DNA from 4 places in the Leisingera sp. ABD4_442 genome. Region 1 is predicted to be linked to each of the others. Evidence: riboswitches for the same ligand, from Rfam matches in the RefSeq annotation. Region 1 holds a riboswitch; each other region holds the start of a gene.

Region 1 (7,181 bases):
CAGCTGCAGCCCGGGCCGGGCCGCGGCCAGGTTGGAGCAAAGCACCGGGCACGGCATATCCGCCAGCACATCCGCCAGCGCCTCCAGCCCGAAATCGAAGTCGTGGTTGCCCAGCCCGATAGCGTCATATTCCAAAAACTGGAATGCACGGGCCAGCGGGTGCGGCCCCGCGGACTCCGGCAGGATATCCCCCAGCGGCGCGCCCTGAAACCCGTCGCCGTTGTCCACCAGAATGCAGGCAGCGCCTGCCGCGGCGGCCTCAGACCGGGCCTGGCGGATCAGCGTCGCCACCCGCGACAGGCCGATGGCGGTACCGGCCCTGCCGGCGTAGTAATCGTAGCTCAGCAGATTGCAGTGCAGGTCCGTTGTGGCCAGCACATGCAACCGCCCGGCGCCCTGCGCGTCAGAGGCCTCTGCCCCGATTGTCATGTCGCGAATTCTGCTGACACCGTTTGTCCGCCGCTCCTTCCGCACCCTGTGGCGCCGTTTTTGATTTGCGGCTATTTGAATCAGCGTTTTAACGATTTGCAAAGAAACCTTTGTGCGGCTTTTGATTTTTTTTGCTGACGCTGCGGCAGCCGGGCAGATGCGCCCTGTTCTGCGGGGAAAACCCTGGCCGGATGCGGCATGGGTGTGGCGGCATGGTGACAGGCAAGCACGGATCCGCGGCAATCGCTGGCCAGCCCTGCGGCACACTGTCATGGATGGCGCATCGCCGTCCGTTGCAAGGGGGCACGCCCCCGCCAGCCAGAGGAGAGCCCGCATGAAACGCGCAGAACAGGTGACTTTCGGCGGCGGCGGCGGGCTGGACCGGGCGGCGCATATGCGCACGGACAGCACAGCCCTGGATGCGGCATGGAACAGCCCGCGGGCGCAGGTGCTGCTGATGTGGCGCGGCAAGCCGCTGACCCTGCGCGCAGACGAGGCAGAGCTGCCCTGCGGCCTGGCCTGGACTGCACCGACGCATCCGCTGGCGGCGGACAACCGGGGCAGCGCGGTCTTTCTGGGGCTGGCCCCCGAAGGCGCCGCCTGTTTTGCCTGCGATATCAGCCATTGGCAGCCCGAAGCGCTGGACCAGGAGGCCCTGAACAGCTTTGCCGATGCCAGCGAGCAGCAGCACCCGGATCTGCCGCCCGCCCATGTCTTTGCCGAACTGCGCCGGGTGATGACCCGGCTCACCCCGCTGGAAGCGGAACTGGCGGCCACCGCCAAGGCCCTTCTGGCCTGGCACCGCAGCCACCGGTTCTGCGCCTGCTGCGGTGCGCCGAGCGATCTAGCGCAGGCCGGCTGGCAGCGGGTCTGCCCGTCCTGCAAGGCACCGCATTTCCCGCGCACCGACCCTGTTGTGATCATGCTGATCACCCACGGCGGCAGCGTCCTGATGGGCCGCTCGCCGGGCTGGCCCGAGGGGATGTATTCGCTGCTGGCGGGCTTTGTCGAACCCGGCGAAACGCTGGAGGCCGCGGTGCGCCGCGAAGTGCTGGAGGAAACCGGCGTGCAGGTGGGCGCGGTCAGTTATCTGTCCAGCCAGCCCTGGGCCTTTCCGATGTCGCTGATGTTCGGCTGTGCGGGTGAGGCGCTGAGCCGGGAGATCACCATCGACCCGGAGGAAATCGAGGATGCCATGTGGGTCAGCCGCCAGGACATGATGACGGCCTTTGCAGGCGGACATCCTGTTCTGAAACCGGCGCGAAAAGGCGCAATTGCGCATTTTCTGCTCAAGAACTGGCTTGCAGACACGCTGGACTAAGCTGCATATTGCCGCAAACAGCACGGCAGAATGGCCGCGCAGCAGAGGCAGGCATCCATGGAATTCAAAAGCAAAGAAGATATCGAAGCCCCGATTGCCGACGTCTTTGGCGCGATCTCCGATTTCGATCTGCTGGAACGCTCCGCCCTGCGCCGCGGCATCCAGGTGCAGCGCACCGGCGACCCTGCGCATCCTGAGAACGGGCTGGCCTGGGATCTGAGCTTCAGGTTCCGCGGCAAGCAGCGCGACGTGCGGTTGACGCTGGCCTCTTATTCCCCCGTGACCGGGATGGCCCTGACAGGCGGCGGCAGCGGTATCGACGGCCGGATGGAGATTGAACTGCTGGCGCTGTCGCCGCAGCGGACCCGGATGTCAGCGCAGCTGAAACTGGCGCCCTCCACCCTGACCGGGCGGCTGCTGATACAATCGCTGAAACTGGCACGCAGCAATCTAAACCGCCGCTTCAAGCTGCGGCTGGCCGATTACGCCCGCCTGACTGAAGAACGCCTAAGCCGGACAGCCTGAGGCAGTCCTGGTCAGGCCTGCGGCATCAGCCGCGGCCACAGCGCGGCATTGGCGCGGGCAAAGGCGCCAAGGTGGCCGATCTTCTGCACGCCAGCTTTTTGCGGGTCCAGCACCGCACGGCGCTGCGGCACATCGCCAAAGACATCGCCCAGCCGCCAGACCGCCGCGGGCGGCACCACATCGTCATCCGCCATCGCAAACAGATCCACCGGGATGCCGGTCTGCGCCCAGCGGGGCTGCGGCAGCGTGGTGCCGGTTTCCGGCAGGTAGCTGCCCTTCGTGGTGCACCAGCGCCGCCACTGCCAGTAGACACCGGCCGGCAAATCGGCCCCGAACCCCACCGCGCGCCCTGGCAGATAGCCCAAGGCACTGACCAGCGGCGGCACATGGCCGAACCAGAAGGCCAGCGCCAGCGCGCGGTAGGGCCAGGGATGATCGTGGTGATGCACCAAGCCGCCCGCGACCACGATCATGCGGGCGACGTCCGTCAGGCCATCCTGCAGGGGCATCAGCATTGCCCCCAGCGAATGGCCAATCACATACAACGGCACACCCGCATAGTGCCGCTGCATTTCTTTGCGGGCCGCTGGCTGATCCGCCAGCGCCCAGTCGGCCATGGTGGCCTGTGACCGGCGCGGGTGCATACGCGCCGAGGCCCCAAAGTCCCGGTAATCAAAAGTGAGGCAAGCCATCTGCCGCTCTGCCGCCAGCCAGCGTGCGAAATGCCGGTAATAGCCCTGTGGCACCCCAGTTGCGCCATTCAGCACCACCGCTGCCCGGGCCGGTCCCGCCGGGTGATACAGCCGCCCGGCCAGCACCGCCTCACCAGCGGCAAAGCGCAGCTCTTGCACCCGGATATCTGCCGTCTGTTCTGCATGGCTGTCGAGCATGGCACCCTCCTAGACCAATTGGTCTACTCCACCTCTGGACCAATCGGTCTAATGCTGTCAACCTGCCGTCATGACTGACGTGACGACACCTTCTGCCGCCCCGGACGGCCCCGTCCCCACCCGCGAGCGGCTGCTGCGCGCGGCTGCCGGGCTGTTCCGCAACAAGGGCTACAGCGGCACCGGCCTGGCAGAATTGCTGGCCGCGGCGGAGGCGCCCAAGGGCTCGCTCTACCACCATTTCCCAAACGGCAAATCGGACCTTGCGCTGGCCGCAGCGGACTGGGCATCAGAGCAGATGCAAGCACTGATCGACGCTTCCTTCACCCCTGCGCCGACCTTTCAGGACGGCGCCAAGACGGTCTGCTACAAACTGGCGAAACTGTTCGACAAACAGGGCAAATGGAGCGGCTGCCCGGTCTCTGCCACCCTGTTCGAAGGGCCGGAGAACGAGGCTTTCCACCAGCACGCCGCCAAGCTGTTCGAGGGCTGGATCACCGGGACCGCAGCCCATGCCCGGCGCCTGGGCCTGCCTGAGGCTGAGGCCCGCGCCGCTGCCGAGAATTTCTATATCCTGCTGCAAGGCGGCTGGCAGCTGGCCCGGGTGCGGCGCGATTCGGATGTGATCCGGGGGCTGCACCTGCAGATGCACAGACCCCAGCCAAACCCAATGCAGCTGCAGAAAAACGATTGACGACTCAGGGATCCAACCGCTACCGATTGTGGCGATGGTTCCCGCGCCACAGAATCTTGTGTCCGGGATGAAAAGGGAACACGGTGCGGCCCCGCCCTGCGCAAGGCCAATTCCGCGACTGCCCCCGCAACTGTAAGCGGCGAGCGACCCCGATAGAGCCACTGGCCCTCAAAGAGGCCGGGAAGGATCGGGAAAGCTGCGACCCGCAAGTCAGGAGACCTGCCATCGGATATGAAACTCGAACCCGGGCGGGGTGTCCGGACAGGGTCTGATGGCACCGCGGGGCTTTCCGCTTTCTCATCCGGTCTCTTGTCCCCAGAACTCCCCGCACCACGCGCGGAGGGCGCAAACATGATGTGGACGGACCAGACGCATTTCTATGCGGCAACGGATTGCAAATACCTCGGGAAACCCTGCCCCGCGGCAGAGCGGATGATCGCCAAGCTGGCCGAGGCGATGACCAAGGCCAAGCCGCTGACCCAGGAGGATTTTGAAATCACTGGCACCAGCGCGCTGGACGGCTGCCCGCGCAACTGCCCGGCGCAGTTCGTAGCCAGCCATGACCGGATCCGGCTGTTCTGCGGTGTCGGGGAGGACGCGCCGCGTGAGGGGCTGGACCGGTTTGCCGATGCGATCCTCAGCCGCGACGGCACCGGCTTTGCTGCCTCGAAACTGGACGCCCGCCCTTGCGCGCTGATGGAGGCGCTGCCGAAAACGGCAGAGGCGCATCAGGCAGAGCAGATGCTGGCGCTATAAGAATTCCAGACTGCAAGTGATCCGCCCGGCGGCACCGCCGGGCAGCGCCCGCCCCTCCCCGTCAAACCAAAGGTTTGCCTCCGGCAAAACGGGAGGACGCTTCGCACCCACCCAGGGTCAGGCGCGGCCCTCAGTGTTTGACACCCTGCCCTGCGCAGGCCCAATCCAGCTGCGCCTCAGTCTCCACCGCACAGGGCCGCACCGAGCGCAGCCGCGCCAGCGCCTGGACCGGGTCCTCGCCGCAGTCGATCATCAGCCGCAGCACCGCCATGCCGGAGCGCCCGCAGCCGCCCTTGCAATGCACCAGCACCCGTCCGCCGCCTGCCAGCGCCTGCCGCGCCGACTGGCTGGCGGCGGCCCATTTTGCATTCACTGCCGGTGGCGGCACCTGGAAATCCGGCACCGGCAAATGCAGCCAGCGGCAGGCCATGCTTTGGATGTCGACGCCCAGCCGCGGCACTCCGGCGGCCACATGCTCGGCCTCGGTGGTCATCGAGATCACCAGCCCCGGCTTCCATTGATAGATCTGGATCAGGTCGCTGCGGTAATCGCCGGCGCCGCCCGGCAGCCGGCACAGCGCCAGAATGCCGCCGCCCGCTGACAGCGCGTGGATGGTCAGGCCGGCCTGCGCGGCAGTCTCCTGCACCGCTGGCTTTGAAGTGTCTTCAGTTTGCATACCGCCTCCCTGGACGCCGCGCCCCTGCACTTCCCCCGCATTTCCCCCTTCCCTCCAGACTAGCCGCTAACCGCAGAAAGCCAAAGCGCTTTTGCAGCCCTGGCTTTGCTGCCTTCTGCGGTGGACGAACCGGCTGCGCTTCAATACCCTGCGCGGAACGCGGGACCCCCGCACACCGAATCCGGCACGAGACACCATGAACGACATTCCCAGCGGCACCACCCAATCGCAATACCAGGTTCTGGCCCGCAAATACCGGCCCGAAACCTTTGCCGATCTGGTGGGGCAGGACGCGATGGTGCGCACCCTGAAAAACGCCTTTGCCGCTGACCGTATCGCCCAGGCCTTCATCATGACCGGCATCCGCGGCACCGGCAAAACCACCACCGCCCGGATCATCGCCAAGGGCATGAACTGCATTGGCGAGGATGGCCAGGGCGGCCCCACCACCGATCCCTGCGGCAAATGCGAGCATTGCACCGCGATCATGGAAGGCCGCCATGTGGATGTGATGGAGATGGACGCGGCCTCGCGCACCGGTGTCAACGACATCCGCGAGATCATCGACTCGGTGCAGTACCGCGCGGCTTCGGCCCGCTATAAGATCTACATCATCGACGAGGTTCACATGCTGTCGACCAGCGCGTTCAACGCGCTGCTGAAGACGCTGGAGGAGCCGCCGGCGCATGTGAAATTCATCTTTGCCACCACCGAAATCCGCAAGGTGCCGGTGACGGTGCTGTCGCGCTGCCAGCGGTTCGATCTGCGCCGGATCGAGCCGGAGGTGATGATTGCCTTGCTGCGCAAGATCTCCACTGCCGAAGGCGCCCAGATCGCCGAGGACGCGCTGGCGCTGATCACCCGCGCCGCCGAAGGCTCTGCCCGCGATGCGACCTCGCTGCTGGACCAGGCGATTTCTCATGGCGCGGGGGAGACCACCGCCGATCAGGTCCGCGCCATGCTGGGGCTTGCCGACCGCGGCCGGGTCCTGGACCTGATGGACATGATCCTGCGCGGCGATGCAGCAGCGGCCTTGACCGAGCTCAGCGGCCAGTACGCCGAGGGCGCCGACCCGCTGGCAGTGCTGCGCGATCTGGCCGAGATCACCCATTGGGTCTCGGTGGTGAAGATCACGCCTGATGCAGCCGAAGACCCCACCGTCAGCCCCGATGAGCGCGCCCGCGGCAAAGCAATGGCGGATGCTCTGGCCATGCGCGTGCTGACCCGCATGTGGCAGATGCTGCTGAAAGCGCTGGAGGAAGTCGCCGCCGCGCCGAACGCGATGATGGCCGCAGAGATGGCGGTGATCCGCCTCACCCATGTGGCCGACCTGCCCTCGCCTGAGGAACTGATCCGCAAGCTGCAGGACACTCCGCCGCCGCCGCCGCCCGGCCCTGGCGGCCCCGGCGGCCCCGGCGGCGGCGTGCCGATGCAGGGCATGGGCGGCCCGGCGCTTGGCGGCGGCAGCACCGATGCTCAGGGCAGCTATACCGGTCCCGGCGCCCCCGCAGGCGGTGCTCCGGTTGCGCGCGGCGGCTCCGGCCCGGCGGCAGCGCTTGCGCCGCAAGCCAGCCCGGCGCTGGCCCGCTACCCCACCTTCGAACATGTGGTCGAGCTGATCCGCGAAAAACGCGACGGGCTGCTGCTGGAATATGTCAAAAGCTACCTGCGCCTGGCCGCCTATAAACCCGGCCAGATCACCTTTGAGCTGACCAGTGACGCCCCCCGCGACCTGACCAAACGGCTGAGTGAACAGCTGAAGGCCTGGACCCATCACAACTGGTTCTTCACCATTGTCACCGAAGGCGGCGGCGATACCATCAGCGAGCGCGAAAACGCCGCCGAGAACGCCCTGCGCGCGAAAGCCGCCGCGCATCCGCTGGTGCAGGCGGT
Region 2 (7,181 bases), on a different contig from region 1:
AACCACCAGGCCGATGTCCGGCTTGGCTTCCTTGATCACGTCCAGGCGCGCCTGGTTGAAATCGGTGACCACGCCGTCGATGAAGCCGGTCATGTCCGCCATGGTGTCGCGCACCAGCTGCTGACGGTCCGGAGTCAGGGTGGCAAACCAGTCGGAGCCTGCGACCACAGTGGTCACCAGTTCCTGCTCACCGGCCCAAATCAGGTGGCTGGTGACTTCATAGAACTTCATTTCTTCGATGGTCGGGATCGGGTTCACCTGGCCGTCGACCGCTCCTAGCTGCAGCGCGCCGAACACCTCGCCAAACGGCAGCGGAGTGGGGCTTGCACCCATGTTCTTGTAGGTCTCCAGCAGGATCGGCGACACCATCACCCGCATCTTGAAGTTCTCGAAGTCCTCCGGAGTGCGGATCTCGCGGTTGGTGGTCCAGACCTGCGGGCCCTCGGAATACATGGTCATCACTTCCAGGCCGCGTTTCTGGAAGTCCGCGTTCAGATCGCCATAGATAGTGTCCGAGCTGCTGAGGATCTTCGAGATCGCCGCCGGGTCGGAGGGCAGCAGATAGGGCAGCAGGAACACCTGGCTTTCCGGCACGATGGTGCCCAGGTTGCCGATCGAGACGTTGGTCAGCTGGATGATGCCGTCCGCCGCCTGCTCAACGGTCTCGGTCGGGGTGCCCAGGGTTCCCATCGGGTAGACGCTCACGGTCACATCGCCATCGGTCGCCGCCTCGATGCGCTTTTTGAACTCCTGCGCATAGGCGTCCATGATCGAGCCCGGAATTTCTTCGATGGCGAATTTCCAGTCTTCGGCAAACACGGCGGCTGGCGCCAGGCTCAGCAGCGCCGCAGCGGCGGTGGTTTTCAGGGTTTTCAAGGTAAAGGCCATGCGGGTCTCCTCCCAGTTGGCTTGGTTAACGGGGTCGGGAGGCACCTCAGCACGAGCTTAGGGATTGAAAAATATTACGTTGATTATATTTGCATGAAAGATTTTTATGTAATGCCTCCCATAACCAGACGGCCATATCATGAAGCTGTTGCACAACACGCTGCTGGAAACTTTTGTCACCGTCGTTGATTGCGGCGGATTTTCTGATGCGCAATATGCCCTTGGTGTCACGCAATCGGCCATCAGTATCCGCATTCGCGACCTTGAAACCTCGCTGGGCTACCGGATCTGCGAACGCGGCCGCGGCGGCTTCCGTCTGACGGAGCGCGGTGAGATCGCTTATCAGAAAGCCCGCGACATTCTGCGCAGCGCGCGCGATTTCGATGCCGAGCTGCTGGAGCTGCGGGATACCATTGCCGGGGACCTGCGGATCGGCACCGTGGATTCGATCGACAGCCTTCCCAGTTTGAAATTTGCAGAGGCCCTGCAGCAATTCCTCGCACGTCCGAATGAAGTCAGGATTGAAATTGTGGTTGCCTCCCCTGCCGACCTGACCCAGCAGCTGATCACCGGTGAACTGAATGTTGCCGTGGCGCCGTTTCGCAGCCAGGTGCCGGAGCTGGAGTATTCAGAACTGTGCTGTGAGGAGCACAAGCTTTACTGCGCGCAGAAGCATCCTTTGTTTGCTGTACCGGACAGTGAAATCAGTCTTGAAACCATCGGGCAGTATCCGTTGTGCCAGCGCTCTTATGACATGCTGGTTTCACCGAAACTTGGATCGCCGGAACCAACGGCGGTTGTGGCCAACATGGAGGCCATGGCGATGCTCATTGAAACCGGTCATTTTCTGGGGCCGCTGCCCACACATTTTGCCTGCAGGCGGGTTGCAGACGGCAGGTTTCGGGAAATCAGGAACAGCCAAATGCAATGGACCTCAACCTTTTATCTCGCAACGCGCCGTGTTCATGTGCTGAGACATGCCGTGGAGCTGTTCGCCCAAGACCTGCAGAACGCTTGCCTTGCTGAAAGCAAGCCGCAGGCATGAGGCAAGACGAAGCACGTCTGCTTGCCGGCTGCAAACTTACAGAAGGAGACAGTGCCTGCAGCGCCGGTGCGGTCAGGTGAACGTGTTACGATTCTCTTGACTCAGAAAATCCGTTTTGCCATTCAGCCAAAGTGACCGGTTCCGCGAGTGTTTCAATGCGCAGCGGAAGAAATAGGGAACACGGTGCGGCGTACCCAAAAGGGACCAAATCCGTGACTGCCCCCGCAACTGTGAGCGGTGAGTGACGCTGAACATGCCACTGGGAACTGTCCCGGGAAGGCCAGCCGAACCAGGACCCGCGAGTCAGGAGACCTGCCGGACGCGAGGAATGGGACTCTGCTTGCAGAGGCCCTCTCTTCTTTTTCAAACCGGACGCCGGGGTGCGCGTCTGGCCCGGGCGTTGTTTCGACAATTCCGTGCCGCTACTCCCCGTTGTTCATTCCTGATTGCAGGTGCGCCTGCGTCGTCGAATGAGGACGAAATGAAACTGAACTACCTGGCCGCTGCTCTGGCCGTTTCCCTGCCGGTTACCGCATCGGCGCATTTCCAGCTGAACTACACTGAACAAGCGCTGATCGAGAAGCCCGGCGATGTCCCGATGGGCCTGGTGTTCTGGCACCCGATGGCGAACGGCCATGCGATGGACATGGGCAAGCCGGAAGAGTTTTTCATGATCCACAAGGGTGAGAAGACCGACCTGACGGACCGCCTGGAGCTCGCCACCTTCAAGGGCGTTGAAAACGAAGCCTCGGCCTATAAGGCCTCGGTGCCGGTGAAACGCTCGGGCGACTATGTCGTGGTGACCGTGCCCGCGCCTTACTACGAGGAAAGCGAGGACATCTACATCCAGCAGATCGCCAAGGTCGTGCTGAACCGCAACACCCTGCCCACCGACTGGGACCAGCCGGTTGGCCTGGCCACCGAGATCCTGCCGCTGAACAAACCCTACAACGTCATCGTCGGCTCCACCTTCTCGGGTCAGGTTCTGGCCGACGGCAAGCCGGTTGCCGGTGCCGAGATCGAGATCGAATTCATGGCGGCTGAGCCGGATCTCGAGAAATTCTCCACCACCAGCCCGACCGTGGGCGAGATGCCGGGTGGTGCGATTGTTGCCATCGCCGACCAGAACGGCGTGTTCTCCTTCGGTATCCCGAAAGCGGGCTACTGGGGCTTTGCGGCTCTGGGCTCGGGCCCGGCGACCGAGCATGAGGGTAAGGAACTCAGCCAGGATGCTGTGCTGTGGATCCACGCTGAAGAGCTGAAGTGAGACTGACCCCATGCATATCGTAGACGGCGCACTGTCGAACCCGGTTGTGATCGGCGGCGCGGTTGCCGCCGTCGGCGGTATTGCCATGGGTCTGCGCAGCCTGCCGCTGGAGCGTATTCCGGCGGCGGGGGTGCTTTCGGCCAGTTTCTTTGTGGCCTCGCTGATCCATGTCCCGATCGGTCCCAGTTCGGTTCACCTGATCCTGAACGGGCTGGCCGGGCTGGTGCTGGGCTGGGCCGCCTTCCCGGCCCTATTTGTCGGCCTCTTGCTGCAGGCGGTGTTCTTTGGTTTTGGCGGGCTGACCGTCTTGGGCGTGAACGCTGTGAACATTGCCTTGCCAGCGGTTCTGGTCGGATTGATTTTCCGGCCGCTGCTGGCGCGCGGCTCGCCGCTGCAAGGGGCGGTCTGGGGCGGCATCGGCGGCGGGCTGGCGATTGCTCTGACGACGCTTGCCGTGGCAGTGTCGCTGATGCTGTCCGGCGACGAGTTTATCCTGGCGGCCAAACTGGTGTTTTTCTCCCACATCCCGGTGATGGTGATCGAAGCGCTGCTGTCCGGTGCCGCCATCTTCCTGGCCCGCCGGGTGAAGCCCGAACTGTTCATCGACACGAAAGGAAGCCTGGCATGATCCGCGCCTGTGTTCTGATCCTGGCGCTGCTGGCGCCGATACCGGCCTTGGCGCACAACGTGATTTCCTCGGTGTTCCCGTCCGGTTCGGACATCGAGGGCGAAGTGGGCTTTTCCAACGGCGATATGGCCGCGGACCTGCTGATCGAAGTCTTTGACGCGGCCGGGGCCAAGCTGGGCGAAACCAGGACCGATGCCGACGGTTTCTTCCTGTTCACCCCGGCATCGCCGGTCACGCATGTCTTCCGCGGTGATCTGGGCGCAGGCCATGTGGCAGAGATCATTATGGAAGCTGCAGACGTCGCACAGATCATGGGCGAAAGCCCGATCGAGACCGCAGCCAGCCCGGATGCGGCTCCGGTTGGGGCTGCCGGCCTGTCCGACCAATCCCGCGCCGAACTGGCCCGGATGCTGCGCACCGAGTTGCGGCCGCTGCGCCAGGAGCTGACCGCGTTCAAGAACAAGTCGGACTTCCAGTCCGTGCTGGGCGGCATCGGCTATATCCTCGGCCTGTTCGGCCTGGGGTTCTACATCGCCGCTCGCCGCAAGATCGGCGCCAGCGCATGACCTATGTGCTGACAGGCAGCGACGCGCCGCTCAGCGGGTTTGGCGGCTTCCGCGCGAAGGTCGCAAGGCTTGACCCTAGGGCGCGCATCGTGATGGCTGCCATCTACGCAGTGGTGGTTGTCTCGCTCAGCAATCTGCTGGTGCTGGCGGCGGCGCTTGGCCTGTCGCTGTGGCTGCTGGCCTTCTCCGGCCTGCCGCCGCGGAAGACGCTGAAGCGGATGGCGATGATGGACAGTTTCATCATCTTCATGCTGGTAATGCTGCCCTTCACCATCCCCGGCACCCCGATTTTCTCCATCTCGGGGCTTGAGGCGAGCTGGGAAGGCCTGCGCCGCGCAACCGAAATCGCCCTGACCGCCAATGCGGTCATTCTGGCGGTGATGACACTGGTCGGGTCCATGGAGCCAGTCACCATGGGGCACGCGCTGTTTGCCCTGAAGACCCCTGTGCGGCTGGTGCATCTGATGATGTTCACCATCCGCTACATCGACGTGCTGCGTGAGGAATACCAGCGGCTGCGCATCTCGATGAAGCTGCGCGGCTTCCGCCCCGGCACCAACTGGCACACCTACCGCAGCTATGGCTACCTTGTGGGGATGATGCTGGTGCGCGCCATCGAGCGTTCAGAACGTATCCTGGCCGCGATGAAATGCCGGGGCTTTTCCGGCCGCATCATCTTGCTCGAAGACTTCCGCCTGCGCCGCGCCGACCTGCTGTTTACCCTGGCGCTATCCTGCGCATTAGCCGCCCTGATCTGGGCCGAGGCCTCCTATGCCGCTTCTTGAACTGAACGATATCCACTTTGCCTACCCCGGGCTTGACCCCGTGCTGCAAGGCGCCTCGATGCAGCTTAAAGCTGGTGAGCGGCTGTCGATTGTCGGCCCAAATGGCGCCGGCAAATCGACGTTTCTGAAGATCATCATGGGGCTGATTGCACCTGCCAGCGGCACCGTTTCAGCCTTTGGCAAACCATGCCGCACTGAGACGGACTTTCACGATATGCGCCGCCGCGTGGGCTTTGTGTTCCAGGACGCTGACGACCAGCTGTTCTGTCCGACTGTGGCCGAGGATGTAGCTTTTGGCCCGCTGAACCTGGGCAAGTCGAAACAAGAGGTGCTGGCGATCGTTGACAATGTGCTGTCCCGCCTGGGGCTGATGCACCTGCGCGACCGGGTCACTCACAAGCTGTCGGGAGGCGAGAAGCGGCTGGTGACGCTGGCCACGGTGCTGGCGATGGAGCCCGAAGTGCTTATCCTTGATGAGCCAACCAATGCGCTGGACCCGGAAAACTACGCCCGGCTGACCATGATCCTGCTGGAGTTGGATCAGGCGATCCTGCTGGTCAGTCACGACCCGGAATTCCGCGCGCAGGTCGCCCCGGATGGGTACCGCCTGCGGGATCGGCAGCTTGCGCGGGTTTAGGACATCCGCGAACTCTCATCGGCCGATGTCATTGCCGCTAGATCTGGCCGCGTGGTTCAAAGCCGCTAGCACGGCACCGCTGCAAGACTGCGCGACGTGTCAACGGCGGCGCAAGAGATTGCGATTGATGAAGATAATCCCACTCAGTACACACTGATCATCGACACGAGGTTTGCCGTGTGATTTCGGGATAAAGGGGGCAAGACGCGCCATCTGCGCATCTGTCAGCCAGAAAAGATCAGACATGTTCACCGCTCGGTTTTCGAACCGTGAATCACGCTGCCAAGTGAAAATCAATGGGTCCTGACCCTAGTGAGACTCGGAACTTGGCAGGTTTTTGCTCCGACAAGTTAGACGACACGGCATTTGATCGCAGTTGCTCGTTTGTCGCTGGAGTACATCGCATGTTGCCGCTCGGGTCGTTCACCGGCTGTGCTATTATCAGGAGCGAAACGGTTTGGCGACCAGATCCACGGCAATTCAGCGAAACACAGCGCGCAATTTCAAGACAGTAAACGTTCAACCACGCGCCGCCCGAAATCATGTGTCGGTCCTTCCCAATGCGGGCTAAGGCGGCCGCCGTCATAGGCAGGGGACAGCCGGCCCTGCTGCAGCAGTTCGAGCATGCCAAGATCCTCCCGGTTGAGGTCATCCCACATTTGCATCAGCTCGGCCCGTGCTTCGGCATGATCCTCTGAAGTCGCAGCATCTCCGATCAGAAAAACATGCAGCTCTTCACGTGTTTTGTTCGGTGCAATCGGATAGCTGACGAGCACTGTAAATTGGTCAGGGAAGACTTCGGCCGCGAAATGCGGGAAGCACAGGAACCAAAGACCGCGTTTGGCATCTTCTGAGGACAGACCGGGATAGTGCGGCAGACGATCGCCGCGCCCCTCGCCCACTTCGGGAAAGATATAGTCGTTGTAGAAGACATGCCGGTCCCATTCTCCCGACCACCGCACGTTCATCGGTGCGAATTTCAGCAGTTTGGGATGGACGGCGAAGACATGGTATCCTTCCATGTAATTCTCGTAGACCAGCTTCCAATTGGCCTCGACTTCGAAATCAATCTTTCCGGCCCAGCGGATGGCCGAGAAATCATAGCCCGGGGTGCGCTCCAGCATCGGTTTCAGCCAGTCCACCAACGTATCCGCATCGCCCGAGATATTGACGAATATGCAGCCGTTCCAGACCTCGCATCGGACCTCGATCAGATCCAGCTTTTCGCCGCCCCCGTCCTCGAAACGGTCCATTACATCCGGTCCGTTGAAATGCGGCCGCGCCCGCAACTTTCCGTTCAGGCCATAAACCCAGGCATGATACGGGCAGGTCAGGGTTGATCTCCTGCACGGTTCGCTCACCAGC
Region 3 (7,181 bases), on a different contig from region 1:
TCCGGCCAAGTGACTGTAACGCTGGGGATCAGGGTCCCGAAAACATCCAATTCCAGCGTGCCGGTCTCCTGGCCGTTCAGCCCTGCATAAAACGCCCGTGCCCGCTGATTGGATTGAAACACAGTCAGGGACAGGCTGCGCTGGTCCTTGGAAAGCAACTGTTGCACCGCGGCCCGGAACAGGCTGCTGCCAGCACCTGACCCCTGTGCCGCCGGAGAGACATGCAGATTGTCCAGATAGGGTTCCGGCCGGCACCAGACGGCGCAAAAACCAAGCAGCCCGGCGGGGTGTCCGGCGTGTTCCGCGATCAAGAGAATATCCCCCGGTTCCGGCCGGTAAGCCTGCCATTTGCGCAAAAGCTGGCTGCTAATCTCCCCGTGCAGCCGCGCCTGCGGGAAATCACCGGCATAGGCGGACTGCCAGCTCTCTGTATGCAAGGCAGCGATTTGCGGCAGGTCAGCTGCCGCAGCGGAACGGATATGGAGACGGGGCCGGGTCATACGGCTCACAGGATACCAATAAGATCGCATCACTCAATGGCCGGTAGACGCCACCGGGGGCGAAGATGTTTTGCCCGCAGGATTGTGGCAGGGACCGCAACTTTTTCTTGCCGCAACGGAAGCGATGCGCTACGGGCGATTTACCGGTCCCGAAAGGGCTAAGAGGGAATCCGCGGCGCCAACCGGCGCCAAACGGAACTGCCCCCGCAACTGTAGGCGGCGAGTGCTGCGCCATGATGTCACTGGACCTCAACGGCCCGGGAAGACGGCGCAGGCAATGACCCGCCAGTCAGGAGACCTGCCGGTGAAAACTGAAGCACACCGGACGGGGTTGTCCGGGGAGGTTGCCGGTAAGATGCGCCGCCGCTGGACGGTGACGCGATGGGGGGCTGACCTCCTGCCTTAGCGGTCAATACCCTTTCACCCGTTCTCCGGTCATTGACACATGGAGATCGAAATCATGTTTCTGCGTTCCGGCCTGATGGGCCTTTCTTTCGTTGCTGCTGCACAGGCTGCCGCCGCCAGCGAAAACTTTCCGCTGACCATTCAGAACTGCGGCGAGACCGTCACATTCGAGGCGCCGGTTGCCTCCTCCGTGACCGTCGGCCAGGCCGCCACCGAAGTGCTTTATGCGCTGGGCCTGGGCGAAAAGGTGCTGGGCACCTCGGTCTGGTTCAACGATGTGCTGCCCGAATATGCTGAGCTGAACGACAAGGTCGAACGCCTGGCAGACAACGACCCGAGCTTTGAAAGCGTGGTGGCCAAGCGCCCCGGTCTGGTCGCGGCACAGTATGAATGGCATGTCGGCCCCGAAGGTATCGTTGCCAAGCGCGAGCAGTTCCATGACCTCGGCATCCCGACCTATGTGATGCCCGCGGATTGCGTCGGCAAAGACAACACCACCGGCGGTGACGGCACGAGGACCCAGATGTTCACCACCGAGAGCCTTTACCAGGGCATCGAGGAACTGGCGGCGATCTTTGGCGAGGCTGAAAAGGGCGCAGAACTGGTTGCCGACTACAAGGCGCGCGAAGCCGCTGCTGTTGCCAAGGCGCAGGAGGTTGCACTGGACGGCGCCTCCGCCGTGTTTTGGTTCTCTTCGCCGGAAATGGAGAGCGATCCATTTGTGGCCGGCCAGAAGGGCGCGCCGGGCTACATGATGCAGCAGCTGGGCCTGAAGAACGTCATCGAAACGGACGAGGAATGGCCGACCGTTGGCTGGGAAACCATCGCCAAGGCGAACCCGACGGTGATCGTGATTGCCCGCATGGACCGCCGCCGCTTTGCCGCGGATGACTACGAGAAAAAGCTGGACTTCCTGCGCAATGACCCGGTCGCCAGCCAGATGGACGCGGTCAAGAACAACCGTATCGTGGTGATGGATGCCCAGGCCATGGATGCCACCATCCGCGCGATCCCGGCGCTGGAGGACCTGGCAGCTGAACTCAGCGCGATCGGCAACGGCGAATGAGCGCAGCCGCCGCACTAGCGTGGCAAAGCGTCCGGGGCGCTTGCCTGGCTTTGCCGGTGCTGGCTGCGGCGGTTCTGGCAGGCGCAATGATCGGCGAGACCGCGCTTGCGCCTGACCTTGTCCTGTCGGTTCTGGCCAACAAGCTGGCGGGTGCTGGGCTGCCGGTGGATCCGGTGGATCAGGGCATCATCTGGAGCTACCGGCTGCCGCGGGCGCTGGTGGCTGCGGCCTGCGGGGCAGCTCTGGCGGTGACGGGCGTGGTTCTGCAGGCGCTGCTGCGCAACGCGCTGGCAGACCCCTACATCCTCGGTATTTCAGCCGGTGCCTCTACGGGGGCGGTTGCGGTCACCATCGCGGGGCTGGGCGGCGGTGCACTGTCGCTGTCCTTTGGCGCCTTCAACGGCGCATTGCTGGCCTTTGGCTTTGTGGCCATCCTGGCGCGGGCGGCCGGGGCAGGGGGCAGCCGCGCGGCTGCAGCGCAGATCGTGCTGGCGGGCATAGCAGGCTCGCAGCTGTTCAATGCGCTCACCGCCTTCATCATTGCCAAATCCGCCAATGCCGATCAGGCCCGCGGCATCATGTTCTGGCTGATGGGCAACCTCAGCGGCGTGCGCTGGCCGGATGTGTGGCTGGCGGTGCCGTTGGCGCTGGCGGGCTGGATGATCTGCCGGTTCCATGCCCGTGCGCTCGACGCCTTCACCTTTGGCAGCGATTCGGCCGCGTCGCTCGGCATTCCCGTCCGCAGGGTACAGGTGGTGCTGATCTTTGCCACCGCGCTGATGACCGCGGTGATGGTGTCGATTGTCGGCTCCATCGGCTTTGTCGGCCTGGTGATCCCTCATGCGGCACGGTTCCTGGCAGGCCCCAGCCACCGCAGGCTGATGCCCGCAGCGGCGCTGACGGGCGCTGTTTTTCTAATCGCTGCCGACATCGTGTCCCGCATCATCATCCCCGGCCAGGTGCTGCCCATCGGGGTTGTCACTGCCCTGATCGGGGCGCCGGCCTTTGCCATCATCCTGGTGCGCGGCCAGAGGGGGCCGCGATGAAGATCGAGGCCCGCAACCTGAGCTTTTCCGTGCGCGGCAAGCAGCTGCTGCAGGAGGTTTCCCTGACCGTGCATCCAGGAGAGACCCTGGCGCTGGTGGGGCCGAACGGTTCTGGCAAGTCGACGCTGATGCGGCTGCTGTCCGGCCTGGCGCGGCCGTCGCAGGGCGAGGTGCTGCTTGCGGAAGAGCCCCTGGCCCGGCTGAACCGGCGTGAGATCGCCCGGCGGATCGCCATTGTCGAGCAGCAGTCTGATACTGTCGAGCGGATCACCGCGAGGGCAGTGGTGGAACTGGGGCGCACGCCCTGGCTTTCGGCGCTGAAGCCGTGGAATGGCAGGGACACGGCGCTGGTGGACAAGGCGCTGCGCACCGTTGAAATGGAGAGTTTCGCGCAGCGCGAATGGGCCACCCTTTCCGGCGGCGAGCGGCAGCGGCTGCATATTGCGCGCGCGCTGGCGCAGCAGCCGGGGCTGCTGCTGCTGGATGAGCCGACGAACCATCTGGATATCCATCATCAGCTGTCGATCCTGGAATGCATCCGGAACCTGAAAGTGACCGCGGTGGTCGCCCTGCACGATCTGAACCAGGCAATGACCTGCGACCGGGTGGCGGTGCTGTCAAACGGGCGGCTTGCCGCTTTGGGGCCGCCGCAGCAGGCGCTGGCCCCGGAAACGGTGTCCGAAATCTTCGGGATCAAGGCCCGCTGGATGCGTGGCGCAAATGGCGCGGACCCGTTTCTGTCGTTTCACCTTGCCTGAGACCAAAGCCAAGGCAGTCAAGGCCCTGGTTCAGCCGTTCCCTATCACTGTTAGGATCTTGTTGCGCTGGATCTTCCCGGACGGTCCCTTGGGAAGGTCTGGCAGGAAGTGGATTTCATCCGGCGACTTGAACCGTCCCAGCCGGGACTGGCAGATCTCAATCAATTCCAGCGGTGTCAGGCTGGACCCCTCGCGGACCGTGACCGCTGCCTCCACCGTTTCGCCATAACTCTTGCAGGGGCGGCCAAAGGCGGCGGCCTCGATCACATCCGGGTGGGAGTAAAGCGCCTCGTCGATCTCGCGCGGGGCAATGTTTTCACCGCCCTTGATGATCAATTCCTTCAGCCGTCCGGTGACGAAGACATAACCGTCGTTGTCGGTCCGGCCCAGGTCGCCGGTGCGCAGCCAGCCGTCCGGGGTGAAGGTGCCGGCGGTGGCCTCAGGATTGTTGAGGTATTCCAGCATCACATTGGGGCCGCGCACCGCCAGCTCGCCTTCGCGGCCATCGGTGATGGGGGTTTGATTGGCGTCGAGGATGGCGACTTCATTGCCATAGGCAATGCCGGGGGAGCCGATCTTGCGGGTGCCCGGGGGCAATGGATTCGATAGGATTTGGGCTGCCGTTTCGGTCAGTCCCATGGTTTCGATAATAGGCATGCCAAAGCGGTCCTCAAACGCATGCTGCACGTCCGGAGCCAGCGCCGACGATGCAGAGCGGCCGAAACGGATGCGGGCGCGGGTGCTGTCGACGGGGTCCAGGTCCGAATGCAGCAAGTGCGAGATAATGGTGGGCACCACCGAGAACCAGGTCGCCTGCGACCAGCCTGCGTGGGCCCAGAAGCGGCTGGCGGAGAAGCGCTCGCACATCGCCAGCGAGCCGCCGGAGATCAGCGTGCCCATCACCGTCACGCAAAGCCCGTTGATGTGGTAGATTGGTAGCACGCAAAGGCCGCGATCCTGTGGGGTCAGCTCATGTGCGACGGCAGTGGTCCAGCCGCCGGCCAGCAGGCTGGCGTGGCTGTGCACCACCCCCTTGGGCTGGCCGGTGGTGCCGGAAGTGTACATCAGCAAAGCGTGGTCCCCGGCAGAGAGCGGGTGCAGCTCTGCCGGCGGACCACCAGGTGCTGCCGGCCTGTCCAAAGGGGAGAGGAAAGACAGGTCGGCAGTTTGCTCAAACAGCTCTGCCTGGCTGTCATGGACAAAGGCAAAGCGGGCGCCGCTGTGCTGCAGGGCGTAAGACACCGCGCTGTTGCCCGCGACCAGGTTGATCATGGTGGCGCGGAAGCCGCCGTAGAGCACGCCGAACAGGCATTCCAGCGCCTCGCGCCCATTGGGGTGCAGGATGGCGATGCTTTCGCCTTTGGCGATGCCCTTAGCGGTCAGATATCGGGCAATGGCTTGCGCCGTATCGCGCAGCTCCTGCCAGCTCAGATCGGGGCCGCCGTCCGGAAAGACAAAGCCGGTTCCGCCCTCTTCTGCGCGTGTGTCGAGCCAGCTGCGGATGGTTCCCTTGGGCGGTTCCATCATTGGCCCGCCTCCGCCCAATAGCTGCCAAAGATGTCCTGGAGCGCGGGTTCGCGGGCCGGGATTTCGCGCACGATTTTAGTGGTTTGCACGAAATGGCGCCAGTTGAGGTTGGTGTCGATCGAGTTGCCGCCCCAGCTGCCGCAGCCCATCGACAGGGAGAACGGCATTCCGTTGGTAAAGGCGCCGCCGGTGGCGAAGGTATGGGCCTGGTTGACGATCACCCGGCACGTGGGCATGTCGCGGCCCATTTGCACCGCGCGGCCGTCTTTGGCTGTGTGGACGCCGATGGAGTGGCCAGCGCCCTGATAGTCAAGGATACGGGATGCGATGGCTTTGGCATCGGCGAAATCCGCGGCCCGGTAGACGGCCAGAATGCGGCTCAGCTTTTCGCCCGACAGCGGGTGGTCCGGGCCGATGCCCTTGGTTTCCACCGCCAGGAACTTGGTGTCTGCGGGGACTTTGCCGGACATATCCAGCGCAGCCAGCATCTTGCCGGCGTCCTGGGCGATGACTTCGCGGTTCAATTGTCCATCGGGCCAAAGCCTGGAAATGATACCGGCGGCGTCTGCTTCACGTACCAGCGCGCCGCCTTCCCGGGCGAGGGCTGCGATGAACTGATCATAGATTGCATTTACTACCACCACGGAGTTCTCCGAGGAGCAGGAGGTGGCGTTGTCAAAGGTCTTGGAGGCGGTGATCTTAGCGGCTGCATCCGCCAGGTCTGCGGTTTCGTCCACGATCACGGTCACATTGCCGGCGCCGACGGCCACAGCGGGCGTGCCGCAGGACTGGGCGCGGTGGACGTTGTTCTGGCTGCCGGTGCAGATCACCCTGTCGGAGGCCTCCATCAGCGCCTGGGTCTTGGCCTTGGAGCCGGGCGCAGGGATCATCTGCACCAGATCCGGGTCGAAGCCCAACTTGGCGAACTCCGCATGGATATAGGAAAGCAGAAGCTCGCAGGAGGCGACACCCTTGGGCGAGGGGGCCACCACGATGGCATTGCCGCCTTTCAGCGCGTTGATGATGTTGTTGGCAGGCGTGGCCGCAGGGTTGGTCGAGGGGACAACGGCGCCGATCACGCCAATGGGACGCATGATTTCGGTGATGCCGGTCTCCGGGTCGTCACTGATGATGCCGTGGGTCTGCACGCCGGCAATGTCGCGCAGCAGGCCCAGCGTCTTGCGGTGGTTCTTGGTGATCTTGTCCGCCACATTACCAAGGCCGGTGGTTTCCACCGCCAGCTCGGCCAAGGCGCGGTTGCGGGCGGGCTCCATGATGGCCCAGCCTGCCGCAAGGGCTGCCTTGTCATAAAGCGCCTGGCTGCCATCTGCCTCAAAGGCCTGCTGGGCGGTGCGGGCGCGCGCCACGATCTGTTCCACCTCGGCGATGCCGGAGGCGATCTCGTCCTGAGCGTTCATGTCTTTCCTCGATTGATTGTCCGGGGCAGGGGCGCTGCCCCGGAGGGTTTCGGCACAAGGGCCTGCTGACCTTCGCCCTGCACCGCTGGCGCGAGGCGAATTTTGTGTCCGGCCAGTGAATTTACCCGCAGCGGTCTGGTTGACCGGAAGGGTAAGTTCGCGCCGCCGGGTGCAAAATTCACCGCGTCCCGAAGGGATTTCGCCCAAATCCGCCATCTCTGCGTTAATTCCGCTTGAAATGGGGCCACCCTTACTGCGCGAAATTGCCTTGTGCTGGCGGATTTTGGCAGAACCCAACGGCGCAGGGCGAAGGTCAGCAGGCCCTAAGGATCAGAGCCCGGCCAGAAGTTCCTTCAGCGTCTGTTCGCGCGCCGCCCACATCTCCTTGACCTCGTCGCGGGTCATGATGTGCATGGGCGAGCCGCCGGCCTGCATCTTCTTGGCAACGCGCGGATTGGCGA
Region 4 (7,181 bases), on a different contig from region 1:
GCGGAACGGGTGTTTGATCTGGCCCATCTCGGTCACCAGATCGGCGATCTCGATCAGCTCCTCCTTGGCGTTGCGCCCCGTCAGCACCACATGGGTCATCGGCGGTTTCTGCTCCACCAGGAACTCCAGCACCTCCTCAAGGTCCAGATATTCATAGCGCAGCGCGATGTTGATCTCATCCAGCAGCACCATGGTGTTGCGCTCGTCCAGGATCATCTCCTTGGCCTTCTCCCAGCCCTTCTGGGCGGCAGCGATATCACGCGCCTTGTCCTGGGTCTCCCAGGTAAAGCCCTCGCCCATCGCGTAGAACTGGCAGAGATCGCTGAAGTTCTCCTCGATCAGAGTGCGTTCGCCGGTCTGCCAGGCGCCCTTGATGAACTGCACCACCGCAGACGGCATCCCATGGGCAATGCAGCGCATGATCATGCCAAAGCCCGATGAGGATTTTCCTTTGCCCGGCCCGGTGTGGACGATGATCAGTCCCTTCTCGCCCTCCTTGGTCTTCATCATCCGGTCGCGCGCGGCCTTCTTCTTAGCCATCTTCGAGGCGTGACGGGCGGCTTCTTCTTCTGAAATGCCGGTTTCAGACTTTTCGCTCATAGGGGCTCTCCAGCTGTTTGACCCCATGTCTTGACAAAGAAGCCCGCCATAGCGCAAGGGGGTTCCGCTGGTTCCTGTGAAAACAGGCGAAGAGGGAATGTGAAGGCCTGCTCAGGCTGAAGCACAGCCGCCCCCGCGACCGTGACCGGATGAGGCCGCCATGCCACTGGGAGATATCCCGGGAAGGCAGGATGGCCGGCAAGGCGAACGCCTTGGCATCCGCAAGCCGGGAGACCTGCCAGCGACGACGAGATCAACGGGCAGACGGGGTGTTCTGCAACCGGGTGAGGGGCTGGCACGACACTGCCCCTTTCTGGCCATCCCGCACGCCCTGCCGCGACAGGAGACGCGCTGATGGCTGACGATATGGCAGGCAAGACTGCCAGCACCCAGGGACCGGTCACGCTGACCGTTTGCCTCACCTGCCGCCGCGAGGGCGCCGATCCCGAGGCCGCACGCCCCGGCGCCATCCTGCACGCAGCGCTGGAAGAGGCCGGAATGCCCGAAGGCGTCCGTTTGCGGGGCGTGGAATGCCTGTCCTCCTGCAAACGCGGCTGCGCTGTTGCGCTGGTCGGCGGCGAAGAACGCTGGACCTATGTCTATGGCGACCTGGACCCAGACCAGCATGTCCCCGAGATCCTGGAAGGCGCAGCCGCCTATGCCGCCACCGCTGACGGCGTCGTGCCCTGGCGCGAGCGCCCGCAGACCTTCCGCAAGCAATCCGTTGCCCGCATCCCGCCGGCCAAGTTCTTCTCCCAGGAGTAAACATGAGCGACCTCAATAAGATCCCCGTCACCGTCATCACCGGCTTCCTCGGTGCAGGCAAGACCACCCTGATCCGCCACCTGATGCAGAACCCGCAGGGCAAGCGCCTGGCGGTTGTGGTGAACGAGTTCGGCACCGCCGGTGTCGACGGCGACATCCTGAAATCCTGCGCCGATGACAATTGCCCGGCCGAAAACATCATGGAGCTGGCAAACGGCTGCATCTGCTGCACCGTGGCCGATGACTTCATCCCCACCATCGAGCAGCTGATGGACCTGCCGGAAAAGCCGGATCACATCGTGATCGAAACCTCCGGCCTGGCCCTGCCCAAACCGCTGCTGAAAGCGTTTGACTGGCCCGCGATCCGCTCGCGCATCACCGTTGACGGCGTGATTGCGCTGGCCGATGCAGAGGCCGTTGCCAAAGGCCAGTTCGCCCCCGATCTGGACGCGGTTGCCGCCCAGCGCGAAGCAGATGAGAGCCTGGACCACGAAACTCCGCTCAGCGAAGTCTTCGAAGACCAGGTCTCCTGCGCCGACATCGTGCTTCTGTCCAAGGCCGACCTGGCCGGCGACGAAGGCGTCGAGAAGGCCCGCGCCGTGATCGAGGCCGAGGCGCCGCGCAAGCTGCCGATCCTGCCGATGAGCGAAGGCGTCATCGACCCGCGCATCATCCTAGGGCTCGAGGCGGCTGCCGAGGACGATCTGGACGCCCGCCCCAGCCACCACGACGGCCATCACGACCACGAGCATGACGATTTTGAAAGCATCGTTGTCGAAATGGGCGAAGTCTCCGATCCGGAAGCGCTGCAAAATGCCATCGTGAAACTCGCCCGCGAGCGCAATATCCTGCGCGTCAAAGGCTATGTCGCGGTGGAGGGGAAACCGATGCGGATGCTTGTGCAGGCCGTGGGCGAGCGCCTGCGTGCCCAATACGACCAGCCCTGGGGCGCGCAGCCGCGCAAGACCGCCCTGGTGGTCATCGCCGAGCATGACGACATCGACGAACAGGCCATCCGCGCCGAGCTGGGGGCCTGAAGCATGCTCTTGACCCGCAATTTTCATGAGCGGAAAGGATCGCGCCCGTCCCGGGGTGGGCGCAATCGCGCCCGCCCATGGGGGCGGGTCGGGCGCGATCCGGGGCTTGCGCCCCGGGACTCCATTTTGCTGGCCGGGAAAGGCAGAAACTGATGCACGTCGTCTTCCGCGAAAGCCACGGCCTTGACGAGACCGATACCCCGCAGGACCTTGGGCAGACGCCTGCGGACCTTGTGGTGCTGTCGTTTTCCGACAGCGACCTCGGCGCCTTTGCGGCGGGCTGGCACCGCGCGGGCGGCAAGTTGCCCAGCTTGCGCCTCGCCAACTTGGTGGCGCTCAAGCACCCGCTGTCGGTCGACGTGTATGCAGAACAGACACTGGAGGGCGCCAAGGGCGTCCTCGTCCGCCTGATCGGCGGCGAAAGCTACTGGTCCTACGGCCTCGCCACCCTGCAGGACCTCGCCCGCCGCAAGGGTATTGCGCTGGCGATCCTGCCCGCTGACGGGCGCGAAGATGCGCGGCTTGATGAGCTGTCCACCCTGCCCGTCTCCACTCTGCGCCGCCTGCAATCCCTGTGCGACGCCGGCGGTGCGGTTGCGGCCCAGGCAGCACTTGCCCAGCTGTCGCTGGCTGCAGGGCTTTACGCCGGCCCCGTCCTCGGCCTCAAGACGACACCGGAACACGGCTTCTACGACCCGGCCAAGGGCGTGCTCGCCGACCTGCCGCCGCAGGACAAACCGCTGGTGCTGGTGAGCTTCTACCGCTCCTACCTCACCGCCGCCGACACCGCCCCGGTGGATGCGCTGATCGCGGAACTGCGCGCCCGCGGCTATGCCGCTTATGGCGCCTTTGCCGCCAGCCTCAAGGCGCCTTCTGCCGCGGACTGGCTGCGCAAGAAACTCCCACAGCTGGCCCCCGCCGCCATCATCAACGCCACCGCCTTTTCAGCGCAAGGAACAGACGGCAGCGCCTCGCCGCTCTCCGCCACCGGCTGCCCGGTGTTCCAGGTCGCCCTCTCCACCGCCCGCAAGAAGGACTGGGCCGAGGCCGACCGCGGGCTGTCGCCCGCCGACCTCGCCATGCATGTGGTGCTGCCGGAGGTCGACGGACGCATCTTTGCCGGTGTCGTCAGTTTCAAATCGCCAGGCAAGAAAGACCCGGACCTGCAGTATTCCCGCTTTGCTCACCGGGCTGATGCGGACCGCATCAAGGCGGCTGTGGACCGCGTCGAAGGCTGGCTGCGCCTCGCCAAGCTTCCAAATGCAGACAAGCGCCTTGCCCTGATCCTCTCCACCTACCCAGGCCGCGACCACAACCTGGCCCATGCCGTGGGACTGGATGCGCTGGCGTCCTGCGACGAAACCCTGCGCACGCTCTGGGACCAAGGCTATACCGTTGAGCCGCAGGAAAACACCGGCCTGCGGCTGATGGACGAAACGCTAAGCGTCCCGCTCACGGAGTACAAAACTGCTCTCGCCGCCCTGCCGCAAGACCTGCAGAACACTTTGGCTGAGGCCTGGGGAGACCCGGAGGAAGATATTGATTGCCGTGACGGTGCCTTTCACTTCAAGGCCTTGCGTGCAGGCAACGCCCTGATTGCCCTGCAACCCGAACGCGGCGAGGTCAAAACCCGCGTCGACGACTACCACGACCTCGACCGCACCCCGCGCCACGCCTATGTGGCGTTTTACCAGTGGCTACGCGCCCAGACCGACGCGTTGGTCCACATCGGCGCCCACGGCACGCTGGAATGGCTGCCGGGCAAGGCGGTGGCTCTGTCCGGCGCCTGCTGGCCCGAGGTTCTGACCGGCCCCCTCCCGGTTGCCTATCCCTTCATCGTCAACGACCCCGGCGAGGCCGCACAGGCCAAACGCCGCATCGGCGCTGTCACCATCGGCCACCTGCCGCCGCCGCTGGCGCAAACCAACCTGCCCGAAGGCATGTCCCGCCTCGAAAGCCTGCTGGACGAATACTCCACCGCCGACGGCCTCGACCCGGCCCGCCGCGACCGCCTGATCGGCGACATCCGCGCCGAGGCACAGGGCACCGGCGTCGAAGCCGACCTGGGCCTTACCCCTGAAACGTCGCCCGCAGAGGCGATCACCCGCATCGACGCCTTTGTCTGCGACATCAAGGAAAGCCAGTACGGCGAGGGGCTGCACATCTTCGGCTCCGGCCAATGCGGGGCAGAGGAACGCGCCGGGCTGATCGCTGCGCTGGAAGGGAAGATCGTCACGCCCGGCCCCTCCGGCTCGCCGTTCCGCGGCCGCGCTGATGTGATCCCGACCGGGCGCAACCTCTTTACCACCGACCCGCGGGCGGTGCCGTCGCGGGCGGCGCATGCGCAAGGTGTCAAACTGGCTGAAGAGCTGCTGCGCCGCCACCTCCAGGACCACGGCGACTGGCCCAAGGGGCTGGTGATCGACCTCTGGGGCTCCGCCACCATGCGCACCGCGGGCGAGGAATTTGCCATGGCGCTGCACCTCGCGGGGCTGGCGCCCAAGTGGGACGAAGGCTCCGAACGCGTCTCCGGCTTCGACGTGCTGCCGCTCTCCATGCTGAACCGCCCGCGCATCGACGTGACCCTGCGGGTTTCCGGCCTGTTCCGCGACGTCTTCCCGGGCCTCGCCCAGATGTTCGAAAGCGCCGCCACCGCGCTGGCAAACCGCGAAGAGACCCAGGCCGACAACCCCTATCTTACCGAGACACCGCGCGTCTTCGGCCCCAAACCGGGCCAGTACGGCCTGTCGATGAACCCGCATCTGGATGACTACAGCGACGAGGCCCGTGCCGCGGCGGGCGAGGCCTGGCTCAACGCTTCCTCCCACGCCATCGACGCCAAGGGCGCGATCACCGACGCCCGTGAGGCGCTGGAGACCCGCCTGCAAGGCGCCGACAGCTTCGTGCATCTGCAGGACCTGCCGGAAACCGACCTGCTGGTCGCCTCGGACTACGCCGCGCATGAGGCCGGCTTTGCCGCCGCCATGGCCCGCATCGGCCAGACCGCCCCGGCGCTCTACCACATGGACGCCACCCGCCCCGACAAGCCGCAGGCGCGTTCGCTGGGCGAGGAGATTGCCCGCGTCACCCGCGCCCGCGCCGCCAATCCGGACTGGGCCACCTCGATGATGAACCACGGCTTCCGCGGCGCTGCTGAGATCGCCGCCACGCTGGACCACATGGCCGCCTTTGCCCATCTGGCGCAGGTGGTGCAGCCGCATCTCTTTGACCTCTACTTCGAGGCCACCCTGGGCCGCGATGATCTGGTCGATTTCATGGAGCGCGAAAACCCCGAAGCGCTCGCCGCCCTGCGCGACCGCTTCCGGGCGCTGTTCGATGCAGGCCTCTGGAGCACCCGGCGCAATTCGATCATGGCTGAGCTGGAGGGCGCCGCATGAGTGCCGCCGCCGCCCCCAAGGTCTACGGCTGGTGCCCCGGCGCCCTGCGCCCGATGATGTCCGGCGACGGGCTGGTGGTCCGCGTGCGCGCGCCGCTCGGTAAACTGTCCGTTAGCCAGGCGCGCGGTGTCGCAAGACTTTCTGAAGAGTTCGGCAACGGCCTCCTCGACATTTCCGCCCGCGCCAACCTGCAGATGCGCGGCATCCGCGAAGACGCCCATGATGAGCTGATCGCAGGTTTGCGCGATCTCGGCCTGATCGACCCGGACGCACAGGCCGAAGCCCGCCGCAATGTCCTGCTTGCTCCGTTCTGGAGCGAAGGGGACGACACCCACGCAATCGCCACAGACCTGAGCGCTTCTCTGACCGCGGCAACGGACCTTGCCCTGCCCGGCAAGTTCGGCTTCGCTGTCGACTGCGGCGCCGAACCCGTCCTGCAAGACACCGGCGCCGACATCCGCATCGAGCGCGCCGGCGAAACCCTGGTTCTGCGCGCGGACGGCGCAGACGCCGGCAAGCCGGTCACACGTGAATCCGCGGTGCCCGAAGCCCTGGCGCTGGCCCGCTGGTTCCTGGAACAGGGCGGCGCGCCCGAAGGCCGCGGCAGGATGCACCGTCTGATTGCGCGCCGCGGGCCGCCGCCGGAGCATACCGCTCTCCGGGCCGCGGCAAGCTTCACCGCAAAGCCGGACGCTGTCCCTGCAGGGACACTCGCCGCTTTGGAGTTCGGCCAGATGCCTGCTGCCACGCTCGCCAGTCTCGCAGAGTACGGCGCAATCCGCCTGACTCCCTGGCGGATGCTGCTGGTCGAGGGCGCGGCCAGCCTCCCGCCCCTGCCCGGCCTGATCCTGGATACGGCGGATCCGCGCCTGCAGGTAGTCGCGTGCACCGGCGCGCCCGGCTGCCTGCAGGCGCTTTCCTCCACGCGCGATCTGGCACGGGAACTGGCGCCCTATGTCCCTGCCGGAACAAAGCTGCATGTCTCCGGTTGCGCCAAGGGCTGCGCCTGCCCCGGTGCCGCGCCGCTGACCCTGACCGCCACCGGTCCGGGCGAATTCTCCCTGATCCGCCATGGCACTGCCGCGGATCTCCCGCTAAAGACCCGCCTGAGCGCCGACGCCTTGCGCGCCGCTCCCGAACTTCTGAAAGAGGGCAGCTGACATGCTCCACACCTACGAGACCAACGGCGCCGCGATCTACGCCGAGAGCTTTGCCACCATCCGCCGCGAAGCCGACCTGGCGCGCTTCAACAAGGACGAGGAAAGCGTTGTCGTCCGCATGATCCACGCCGCCGGCATGGTGGGGCTGGAAGAGCACGTGCGCTTTTCCGAAGGCATGGCCGAGACCGCCCGTGCCGCGCTGGCCAAGGGCGCGCCGATCC

The links. A riboswitch is a leader RNA that binds a small molecule or an ion and turns the genes downstream of it on or off. The one in region 1 is predicted to bind cobalamin.
Region 2: it holds a riboswitch for cobalamin, as region 1 does, so the genes downstream of both, ACXAHG_RS10075 (DUF4198 domain-containing protein) here and ACXAHG_RS17560 (hypothetical protein) in region 1, are expected to answer to the same signal.
Region 3: it holds a riboswitch for cobalamin, as region 1 does, so the genes downstream of both, ACXAHG_RS08925 (ABC transporter substrate-binding protein) here and ACXAHG_RS17560 (hypothetical protein) in region 1, are expected to answer to the same signal.
Region 4: it holds a riboswitch for cobalamin, as region 1 does, so the genes downstream of both, ACXAHG_RS12440 (DUF1636 family protein) here and ACXAHG_RS17560 (hypothetical protein) in region 1, are expected to answer to the same signal.

What each region holds. Positions count from the first base shown of each region.
Region 1 covers NZ_JBSWYB010000028.1:42,694-49,874, reverse strand. Annotated here, with positions in the region: gene ACXAHG_RS17585 (5'-nucleotidase C-terminal domain-containing protein) at 1-429, opposite strand, end outside; gene nudC (NAD(+) diphosphatase) at 764-1,750, shown strand; gene ACXAHG_RS17575 (SRPBCC family protein) at 1,808-2,275, shown strand; gene ACXAHG_RS17570 (alpha/beta hydrolase family protein) at 2,287-3,165, opposite strand; gene ACXAHG_RS17565 (TetR/AcrR family transcriptional regulator) at 3,236-3,856, shown strand; cobalamin riboswitch at 3,875-4,097, shown strand; gene ACXAHG_RS17560 (hypothetical protein) at 4,208-4,612, shown strand; gene ACXAHG_RS17555 (protein-tyrosine phosphatase family protein) at 4,743-5,288, opposite strand; gene ACXAHG_RS17550 (DNA polymerase III subunit gamma/tau) at 5,485-7,181, shown strand, end outside.
Region 2 covers NZ_JBSWYB010000010.1:12,625-19,805, reverse strand. Annotated here, with positions in the region: gene ACXAHG_RS10085 (TRAP transporter substrate-binding protein) at 1-888, opposite strand, end outside; gene ACXAHG_RS10080 (LysR family transcriptional regulator) at 1,028-1,933, shown strand; cobalamin riboswitch at 2,053-2,267, shown strand; gene ACXAHG_RS10075 (DUF4198 domain-containing protein) at 2,415-3,200, shown strand; gene cbiM (cobalt transporter CbiM) at 3,211-3,828, shown strand; gene ACXAHG_RS10065 (cobalt ABC transporter permease) at 3,825-4,394, shown strand; gene cbiQ (cobalt ECF transporter T component CbiQ) at 4,391-5,179, shown strand; gene ACXAHG_RS10055 (energy-coupling factor ABC transporter ATP-binding protein) at 5,166-5,816, shown strand; partial or broken gene ACXAHG_RS10050 (IS5/IS1182 family transposase) at 5,925-6,062, opposite strand; gene ACXAHG_RS10045 (aromatic ring-hydroxylating oxygenase subunit alpha) at 6,320-7,181, opposite strand, start outside.
Region 3 covers NZ_JBSWYB010000008.1:69,103-76,283, reverse strand. Annotated here, with positions in the region: gene ACXAHG_RS08930 (N-acetyltransferase family protein) at 1-500, opposite strand, end outside; cobalamin riboswitch at 628-820, shown strand; gene ACXAHG_RS08925 (ABC transporter substrate-binding protein) at 961-1,971, shown strand; gene ACXAHG_RS08920 (FecCD family ABC transporter permease) at 1,968-3,017, shown strand; gene ACXAHG_RS08915 (ABC transporter ATP-binding protein) at 3,014-3,775, shown strand; gene ACXAHG_RS08910 (AMP-binding protein) at 3,806-5,302, opposite strand; gene sauS (acylating sulfoacetaldehyde dehydrogenase) at 5,299-6,720, opposite strand; gene ACXAHG_RS08900 (Bug family tripartite tricarboxylate transporter substrate binding protein) at 7,051-7,181, opposite strand, start outside.
Region 4 covers NZ_JBSWYB010000014.1:204-7,384, forward strand. Annotated here, with positions in the region: gene cobO (cob(I)yrinic acid a,c-diamide adenosyltransferase) at 1-600, opposite strand, end outside; cobalamin riboswitch at 652-857, shown strand; gene ACXAHG_RS12440 (DUF1636 family protein) at 955-1,365, shown strand; gene cobW (cobalamin biosynthesis protein CobW) at 1,368-2,402, shown strand; gene cobN (cobaltochelatase subunit CobN) at 2,555-5,800, shown strand; gene cobG (precorrin-3B synthase) at 5,797-6,960, shown strand; gene ACXAHG_RS12460 (precorrin-8X methylmutase) at 6,962-7,181, shown strand, end outside.